2 regions of the Ruminococcus sp. AM26-12LB genome follow, and region 2 is predicted to be linked to the other one. Evidence: riboswitches for the same ligand, from Rfam matches in the RefSeq annotation. Region 2 holds a riboswitch; the other holds the start of a gene.
What was found. Region 2 has a riboswitch for ZMP and ZTP ahead of DW694_RS11315 (formate--tetrahydrofolate ligase). Riboswitches for the same ligand answer to the same signal wherever they lie in the genome.
Positions count from the first base shown of each region.

Region 1 (5,051 bases), on a different contig from region 2:
GGACAGTCTTCAGAAATTTTTAACAAAAAGATCATATTTTTTAACTGGTCAAATCTATCCGTAACGGATACAATACTTATATGAATACAAAACACAAGAAACCAACCCTTACTAAAAAACAGCGCCACAAACTCCGTGTACAGCAGGTGCGAAGGCAGAAGATCTTTCTGACATGTCTTTTTCTGCTGATCGTGGGCTGTATCCTTCTGCGTTTTTCCAAATTTTCCGGCAGGCAGAAGGAAACCCATCAGATCAATGCAGCCTGTGAAGCTTATCGCGATGAGGTTTCCAGCGAAGCAGCACAATATGATATGTCCGACTATGTAGACCTGATCCTGGCTGTGATGATGCAGGAAAGCTCCGGACAGGGTACCGATCCCATGCAGTCCTCAGAAGGAGCCTACAACACCAGATATCCTCAGCAGCCCAATGGTATCACAGATCCTTCTTACTCTATTTCCTGTGGCATCCAGGAACTGAAATATGCTCTGGAAAAGGCCGTCTGTACCGGTCCGACTGATCTTTCCAAAATCCGTCTGGCTCTGCAGGCATACAATTTCGGAGCCGATTCCTATTTTGCTTATCTGGAAGAAAACGGTCAGACTGTGTGGACGGCCCAAAGTGCTCAGGCCTTTGCTCAGATGGCAAGCGGCGGCACACAACGTGATGAAGATGATCCCCTTCATGATCCTGCCGGTCCATGGGACTATGGTGACCAATACTATCCGGATCATGTTTTGCGCTATTACCACTTAGACAATAACTCATAAACCACCGAAATATTGTCATATACAAGTTCTATTTCAGACGTCTGGAATAAACTTTATATGTTGTGTATAATTTCAAAAAAATTCCAAAAAACATTTGACAGAATATAAAATCTATGCTAATATATGTCTTGTCGCTGAGGGAAACACTTGAAACGATAAGACATATGCGATAGTGGCGTAGTTGGTAACGCGCGACCTTGCCAAGGTCGAGACCGCGGGTTCGAGCCCCGTCTATCGCTCTTCAGAACTCTGAGTTTTTCAGAGTTCTTTTTTATTTTTAAAACTATCCTTTTTCGATCAAAAAGTCCCGGGTCTGATCTCTTTTTTCCAGAAATTCAGATTCGGGACTTTATATTTTTTATCTTTTATTTCAGCTGCATATCATGGCCAAGGCATGCATCTTTTAGTGGTGGAAAAGGCGGATTCCTGTAAATGCCATCACCATTCCATACTTATTACATGTATCGATAACTGCGTCATCACGTACAGATCCACCCGGCTCTGCAATATATTTTACACCGCTCTTATATGCGCGCTCGATATTATCACTGAATGGGAAGAATGCATCGGATCCCAGTGTCACGCCGGTAAGACCATCCAGCCATGCTCTCTTCTCTTCTTTTGTGAACACTTCCGGCTTCTCTGTGAATGTCTTTTCCCATGCACCATCTGCAAGGACATCCATATATTCCTCACCAATGTAAACATCAATGGCATTATCTCTCTCCGCACGTGTGATCGTGTCTTTAAACGGAAGCTCCAGTACTTTCGGACACTGACGGAGATACCAGTTATCTGCCTTCTGACCTGCAAGGCGTGTACAATGTACACGGGACTGCTGTCCTGCACCAACGCCGATAGCCTGTCCGTCCTTAACAAAGCATACAGAATTGGACTGTGTATATTTCAGGATGATCAGAGAAACCTTCATATCTCTCTTGGCTTCTTCCGTAAGCTCTTTATTCTCTGTTACAATATTGGAGATCAGCGCATCATCAATTGCCAGCTCCTGGCGGCCCTGCTCAAAGGTGACTCCAAATACCTGTTTGTGCTCCAAAGGTTCTGGAACATAGTTTTCATCGATCTGGATCACATTGTAATTGCCTTTTTTCTTCTGCTTCAGAATTTCAAGAGCCTCCTCTGTATATCCTGGTGCGATCACACCATCAGAAACCTCTCTCTTGATCAGCATTGCGGTATCTTTGTCGCAGACATCAGAAAGAGAAATAAAATCACCAAATGATGACATACGATCTGCACCTCTTGCTCTTGCATACGCACATGCAAGCGGGGAAAAATTCTTCCAGTCCATATCACCTACCCAGTAGATCTTTGCCAGTGTCTCATTCAGCGGAAGTCCGATGGAAGCACCTGCCGGAGATACATGCTTAAATGAAGTTGCTGCCGGAAGTCCGGTTGCTTTCTTAAGGTCACGTACCAGCTGCCAGCCATTAAAGGCATCCAGGAAGTTGATGTATCCTGGTCTTCCGGAGAGTACCTGGATCGGAAGCTCACTTCCATCTGCCATATAGATCTTTGATGGTTTCTGATTTGGGTTACATCCGTATTTTAACTGTAATTCTTTCATGAAAAAGCTCCTCCGTTCTCTGTGATATCCCTATTTTCTTATTTATTCTTGTTTACGATCCTGGATTCATATTTTCCTGTCTCAATGTCAATAAAACGAACAAAGAGAGAAACTTTATTATCCTGGTTCAGGCTCTTCCAGAGGAGATCCGTAAACTCATCAATATCGCTTGGGATCTCTACCAGCTTCGGCTCTCCCTCGAAACTTGGAAGTGGATTTCCATCGCATTTATAAGTATGGATAAAACGTCCCTGTCCTGCCGCCGCATTCTCATAGGCAAATGTATAACGAAGACAGGAATCCGGATTTCCGTTATTGCTCTTTAAAATAGACATCGCATAATTGAATTTACCGTCTTCAACATGAAGAACACCTGAAATACGAGGTGTATAGTTCGGCGCATCCGGCTCAAACTCTCTGCTGCGGAGAGACTGTTCAAAGGTGAGCTGTCTGTCCATTCCCTCATAGATCGTATCTGTCTGATCACCGTTTGTTACGATGGTCTTATTTCCAAGGACACGTACCGGTGCATAAATGATCAGGCTCGGGTCTGTAAGCTTGGACGGATCAAAAGCCTGTGTACGGATTCCTTCCCCATCCTCAACAAAAATACGGTTTCTGCTGTTCTCGCTTCTTCCCATAATAAAATATGCAGTAACTGCATGTTTCCCGTCAGCGGAACGTCCGATCACAATTCCTCTTCCCGGATAGGAATTTTCTTTCAGTTCTTTTTCAAGTGAAAATGTCGTCATTTTTCACAGTCCTCCTTGTCTAATGTAAGGCCCGGGGCTTATCCCAGGATATGAACGGTAACAAAAAACCGCCTGGACACCCCTTATCAGGCTGCCCAGGCGGTCGGCTTCTCACTTCACTGCACTCCCTGTAGGTAATCCTACTTTCCGCCAGTCATGCAGCTTCTGCTGTTATACTACAATACTTCTTCTTAATTTTCAAGCCCCTATTTTCAGAAATTATTTTTCCAGACTTCTTGTTGCTCACAAAATAAACAATAACACTTTATTTCCCCTGTAATGCATAATCTGTCTGGATCTGTGCTGCAATGTCTGATTTCATCTGGATCCATGCATCGGGATTTTCCACGTAATACTTCGGACAGTCTTTACCTGTGACATCATAATGACGGATCACCTGATCCGAAGTCAGTCCAAAGCGTGTACAAAGCCACGCTGTCAGCTTTACCGCCGAATCATAGGTTGCTGTATTAAACTGCCCTGTTTCATCCGGATGGCAGCATTCAATGGATATGGTATCTACATTTCTGGAATTTGTGGCATAGGATATTTCTGAAGTGGGAATACATTGTACCACTTCTCCCTCCAAACCTATCACAAAATGACTGCTGACTTTGTTGTCCTGCGTTGTCGCAAGATTTTCAAAATAATTCCGGTTGGATATGGCAGTAGATCCCGGATTGGCCGTATAATGAATGGCTATATAATTTACCTGTTCGATAGAAATCTGTGGTCTGGAATAGGAATTCGGTGTCAGAAGCTCCACATCAATAAAAGGTGCTCCTTCTGCCTGCCATTGTTCCGGTCCGCCATTTCCGCTGGCATTCCCGGATATTTCTTCCTGTCCGGACTGAGTTTCACTCTGTTCCATGCGCATCTCAAAAAATGCGTATCCTAACGCACACGCAGCAAAAGCAACGATCACAATGATACATATCAGCACAATCCTCTGCAGGATCTTGATCGGGTTCTTTTTTCTCAAAGACTTCTTTTTTCTTCTGGAAGACCCGGAGGAAGTTTTCTTTACGGAAACAGGCCGCCCGCTATGGGACGGCCTGGGTGACTTTTTACCGGTCTTACCTTTTTTTCCTTTATTATTCATCTACACTGTAGTTTGGAGCCTCTTTTGTGATATGGATGTCATGTGGATGTGACTCCTTGAGAGATGCAGCGGAGATCTTAATGAATCTGCCTGTTGTTTTCAGCTTCTCAATGTTCTCTGCTCCGCAGTAACCCATACCGGATCTTAAACCGCCAATTAACTGGAATACGGTATCCTCAACGTGTCCTTTGTATGCAACACGTCCTTCAACACCTTCTGGAACAAGCTTCTTGGCGTTCTCCTGGAAGTAACGATCCTTGCTGCCGTTCTCCATAGCTGCAATAGATCCCATTCCACGGTATACTTTATATTTTCTTCCCTGATAGAGCTCGAATGTTCCCGGGCTCTCATCGCATCCAGCAAACATGCTGCCCATCATGCAGACATTGGCGCCTGCCGCGATAGCCTTGGTGATGTCTCCGGAATACTTGATTCCACCATCTGCGATGATCGGGATTCCGTAGCTGTTGGCTACTTCATAGCAATCCATAACAGCAGTAACCTGCGGTACACCGATACCTGCAACAACACGTGTGGTACAGATAGATCCAGGTCCGATACCAACTTTAACTGCATCTACACCAGCTTCGATCAGTGCCTTGGTAGCTGCTCCTGTTGCAACGTTACCTGCGATAACCTGAAGTTCCGGATATGCAGCCTTGATCTCGCGGACTGCTTTTAAGATATTCTCAGAATGACCATGTGCGGAATCAATTACGATTACATCCACATTCGCTTTCACAAGTGCATCTACACGTGCAAGTACATTGGCTGTGATACCAACTGCCGCACCACAGAGAAGACGTCCCTGTGCATCCTTGGCTGCAAGCGGATATTTG
Region 1 is NZ_QUJX01000003.1:44,315-49,365, reverse strand. It holds gene DW694_RS02495 (lysozyme family protein) at 81-770, shown strand; tRNA gene DW694_RS02490 (tRNA-Gly) at 937-1,009, shown strand; gene DW694_RS02485 (phosphoribosylaminoimidazolecarboxamide formyltransferase) at 1,174-2,358, opposite strand; gene DW694_RS02480 (IMP cyclohydrolase) at 2,397-3,110, opposite strand; ZMP/ZTP riboswitch at 3,197-3,278, opposite strand; gene DW694_RS02475 (peptidoglycan recognition family protein) at 3,376-4,092, opposite strand; gene guaB (IMP dehydrogenase) at 4,205-5,051, opposite strand, start outside.
Region 1: linked by a shared signal. The riboswitch ahead of DW694_RS02480 (IMP cyclohydrolase) and the one ahead of DW694_RS11315 (formate--tetrahydrofolate ligase) in region 2 are both predicted to bind ZMP and ZTP.

Region 2 (5,051 bases):
AGAGGAAGACAGCTGCTCTGCGGCGTTTCTGTCCTTTTCCTCCAGCACGAGTTTCCGGCTGTCGTTGGTGACACTGGGATTTGTCAGAACTACGAATTCTCCTCCATGGATATAGTTATTCAATCCTGTATTCACTTTTGATGCACTGCAGGCAGTCTGCAAAATAGCCCCATCGTACAGACTACTCCAGACCGTTTTCCCCTACTTTCAGCTTCAGAACTTCTGTAAGCTCCGGGATCTGCATCATATTTCTACAATTCATAAAACACTACTCCTCCCACTGATACTGCTTCATATCTACACATCCATTTGCCTTAAACTCCACACCCTCGTCTTCCAGAAGCATCTTCTGCTCTCTCCAGCCTGGTGCAGTACGCCCTGCATGGTTCACAACTCTGTGGCAGGGATACTTCCCGTAAAATTCTGCCATACCTAAGACTTTTCCTACAAGACGTGAATTTTTATCCCGCCCGATCAGCCGTGCGATCTGCCCGTAGGAGGCCACTTTTCCCTCAGGTATCTCTTCCACCACGGACAGTATCTCGTAGATTAAATCTTCATCCAGTATTTTTCCCATAATTATTCCTCCGAAATCCTGCTGGCAATTTTCATAGCATATTTTCATAAATAAAATATCTGTCTTTTCGTGGACGCCTGCACCAGACCGTCCTCTCAGCCTGAGTTTTACAGTGCAGTTCCTTTCTTTGGAATAAACAAACGGCTCATATCTGTATGTTCCAGCTTGAGAAGTGAAATTTTTTTGTCAATTCCTCCGGCATAGCCCGTCAAGCTTCCATTTGTTCCTACAACTCGATGGCAGGGAATGATAATGGAAATTTCATTATGTCCAACCGCACCGCCTACTGCCTGGGCGGACATATGGGAAGTGTTTTTCATCACTGCAATTCTGCGCGCAATTTCTCCATATGTGATCGTCTGTCCGTAGGGAATCTCCAGTAAAATCTGCCACACTGCCTTTCTGAATGTTGAACCGTTCGGATGAAGTGGTGGAGTAAAGTTCGGTTCTTCACCGGAGAAATATACATCCAGCCATCTTTTTGCTTCTGTGAGAATTTCCGTCTCCTGTTGGATATGGTCATTGGGAAGTGTATTTGCAAAATATTTCTGTCCTTCAAACCACAGACCGGTAAGTCCGATTTCATCTGCGGCAAGTAAAATATCTCCGATTAGCGATTTATATTTGCATGTGTATACCATATTTTCCCCCACATTCATTTATCTCTATAATTTTTTCTATAGCATTCCTCTTAATTAACGCAAATGTCACATGCACGTCCCCTCTGCGCTTTCCTCGACATTGTGAGTTTTATCCCAACAAGCAGCAGGAGATTGCTGACATTCTTGACAATTTATAATATTATACCATTTTTGTTATAAACGGAACAAAAACCCAGTGTTTTTCCTGCTTTTAAAAGTTTTTCAATACTCTCTCCACAACAATATAAAAAGCGGCAGAGCCTCTATTTTTGCAGGCTCTACCGCTTTCTATCTGAATTCCCCTCAAAAAATCTTTATATTAGAACAGTCCTGTGATCTTACCGCTCTCGTCTACGTCGATCTTGGTTGCTGCCGGTACTTTCGGAAGTCCTGGCATGGTCATGATCTCACCTGTCAGTGCAACAATAAATCCTGCACCTGCGGAAATCTTAAGATTTCTTACTGTTACCTCGAAATCTGTCGGAGCACCAAGCTTTGTCTGGTCGTCTGTTAAGCTGTACTGGGTCTTAGCCACACAGATCGGGCAGTTGCCAAATCCAAGTGCCTCCAGCTGTTTCGCCTGCTTCTGGGCATTTGCTGTAAGAACCACTTTCTTTCCACCGTAAACCTTCTGTACGATCTGGTTCAGCTTGTCCTCGATGGAGCCTTCCAGTTCATAAGCATATGTGAAATCATTCGGCTCTTCAACAAGACGAATCACTTCCTCAGCAAGCTTGATTCCGCCTTCGCCACCTTTTGCCCATACCTCGGAAAGTGCTACGTTTACGCCAAGCTCCTTGCATTTTGCTTCCACAAAATCAAGCTCTGCCTTGGTATCGGTCGGGAATGCGTTAATAGCTACCACACATGGGAGCTTGTATACATTTTTGATATTGCTTACATGCTTCAGAAGGTTCGGGATACCTTTTTCAAGAGCCTCAAGGTTCTCATTGTTAAGATCTGCTTTTGCAACGCCACCATTATATTTCAGAGCACGTACGGTTGCTACGATAACAACGGCACTTGGTGTAAGACCTGCCATACGGCACTTGATATCCAGGAATTTCTCAGCTCCAAGATCAGCACCGAAGCCAGCCTCTGTGATGGCATAATCAGCAAGCTTCATAGCCATCTTTGTAGCGGTTACGGAGTTACATCCGTGAGCGATATTTGCGAATGGTCCGCCATGAACGATTGCCGGAACATGCTCCAGTGTCTGAACAAGGTTTGGTTTCAGGGCATCCTTCAAAAGTGCTGTCATAGCACCCTCTGCGTGGAGGTCTCCTGCTGTTACCGGTTTCTGCTCAGCAACCTTGCCGTAAGTATATCCGATGATGATTCTGGAAAGTCTCTCTTTCAGATCCTTGATGTCACTTGCCAGACAGAGAACTGCCATGATCTCAGATGCTACGGTAATGTCATATCCGTCCTCACGCGGCATACCGTTTGTTCTTCCGCCAAGTCCATCTACTACATTACGAAGCTGACGGTCGTTCATATCCACGCAACGTCTCCAGGTGATCTTTCTCGGGTCGATGTTCAGTTCATTACCCTGGAAAATATGGTTGTCGATCATTGCTGCAAGAAGGTTGTTTGCCGCACCGATTGCATGGAAATCACCGGTAAAATGAAGGTTGATATCCTCCATCGGAACTACCTGTGCATAGCCGCCGCCTGCCGCACCACCTTTGACACCGAATACCGGTCCCAGGGATGGCTCACGAAGAGCTACCATAACGTTCTTTCCGAGTTTCTGCATTCCATCTGCAAGGCCTACGGTTGTCGTAGTTTTTCCCTCACCTGCCGGTGTCGGGTTGATGGCTGTTACCAGGATCAGCTTTCCGTCTTTTTTGTCTGTTTCTTTCAGAAGATTATAGTCGATCTTTGCTTTATATTTACCATACTGCTCCAGGTACTTGTCATCAATACCTGCTTTCTCTGCAATCTTGGTAATTGGCTCCATTGTGCACTCCTGTGCAATTTCGATGTCACTTTTGAATCCCATAATGTTCTCCTTTCTCCGCAGCAACCGTCCGGATCTTTTTATCCCATAAAAAAGAGCAGTATCTGAATTTCTTCAAATACTGCCCAGACGGTCGACTCATCGAATCTCCGGCTCCCTCGTGGTTATCCCACAATTCCGTCAGTCACCGAAGACTTTATTAATTTGATAATTGAATACTAACATATTTATTAGTACTTGTCAAGAAATTATCAAATTATTTTTTTCACTTTTAAAGTGAGCTAAGTCTAATTTTCTGAATCATTTCCGTTCTATGTATTAGTTTTCTCTCCAACATTCGTACATATCTTTTTTCATCAAATCCTCTGTTGTTTAATCGTATCTTGTACTGGTCATCCGTTAATGCGACTGTCCAGACGCCATAAACATATTACCACACTTATGAAATCAAATCTGCAAATCCTGTAGATACCAGGAATAATATCAGCATTACAACCGGCACTACATAACGGATCATAAAGCGATATAACCCTGCCCGTTTAAAGTGTTCCCCATTTCGTTCCACTTCTCCTATGATCCAATCAGGGCCGATCACCCATCCGATCAGAATACTTGTCAAAAGTGAGATAAACGGCATCAGAAAACTGTTGCTGATATAATCCATCACATCCAGAAGCTGTCCAACAGAACCATTTGGCAGCTTAAGTTCAAAATACAGTTTGTTATAACCAAGGCAGATCAGTACTGCTGTAACAAGAGAATAGATTCCGACAGCACCACACATTTTCTTACGTGGTTTATGATAAAGTTCCATGCAGTTTGCAACCAGTGTCTCCATGACAGATACGCAGGAAGTCAGTGCCGCAAATCCCATCATCAGGAAAAATGCAATTGCCACCGGACGGCCAAATACTCCCATGGCATCAAAAACCTTTGGCAGTGAGATAAATATCAGGCTTGGGCCGGAAGCCATTCCATCCTTTCCGAGAAATACAAAAACAGCCGGTATGATCATCATTCCTGCAAGAAACGCAACGCCGGTATCAAAGATCTCAATCTGATTTGTTGCTTTATTTAAATTAACTTCATTTTTCACATAAGAACCATAAGTGATCATGATTCCCATAGATACACTTAAGGAAAAGAATAACTGGCTCATCGCATCCAGAAGGATCTCCAGGAAGCGTTTTACCGTCAGTCCATGAAAATCCGGTTTGAGGTAAACCGCCAGCCCCTGCATACCGGTGCGGACAGTTCCATCCGTATCAGTATGGGACAGTGTCAGTGAAAAAATGGCAATGATCACGATCAGAAGAATCAGCCCCGGCATAATGATCCTGGAAAACTTTTCGATTCCCTTTTCCACACCACGAAATACGATCCAGGCAGTCAGGGCCAGAAAAATCAGCATAAATACAACGGGTGCAATATCTGATGTAATAAATGATGTAAAGTATCCTTCTGAAGCCGCATCTTTCCCATCAGAAATAATATAAGTAAAAAAATATTTTGCGATCCATCCACCGATAACAGAATAATAGGTCATGATCAATGCCGGAACCAGAAACGTTAAATGTCCTAAAAATTTCCACTTTGGATTAAGTGCTTCAAAAGCTCTCAATGCATTTTTCTTTGTCTTTCTCCCAAGTGCTACATCCGTTGTCAACAGTACAAATCCAAAAGTCAGTACCAGTACCAGATAAACCAGCAGGAAAAGTCCTCCGCCATCTTTGGCACAGAGATATGGAAATCTCCAGATATTTCCAACTCCTACTGCACTTCCGGCTGCCGCCAGGACAAAGCCTATTGAGCCGGAAAAGCTACTTCCTTTTTCTTTCATTTCAATTTCCCCTCTTCAAATATATATTTG
Region 2 is NZ_QUJX01000013.1:127,231-132,281, forward strand. It holds gene DW694_RS11300 (hypothetical protein) at 1-123, opposite strand, end outside; gene DW694_RS11305 (MGMT family protein) at 269-577, opposite strand; gene DW694_RS11310 (methylated-DNA--[protein]-cysteine S-methyltransferase) at 685-1,218, opposite strand; gene DW694_RS11315 (formate--tetrahydrofolate ligase) at 1,538-3,223, opposite strand; ZMP/ZTP riboswitch at 3,298-3,379, opposite strand; gene DW694_RS11320 (sodium-dependent transporter) at 3,621-5,021, opposite strand.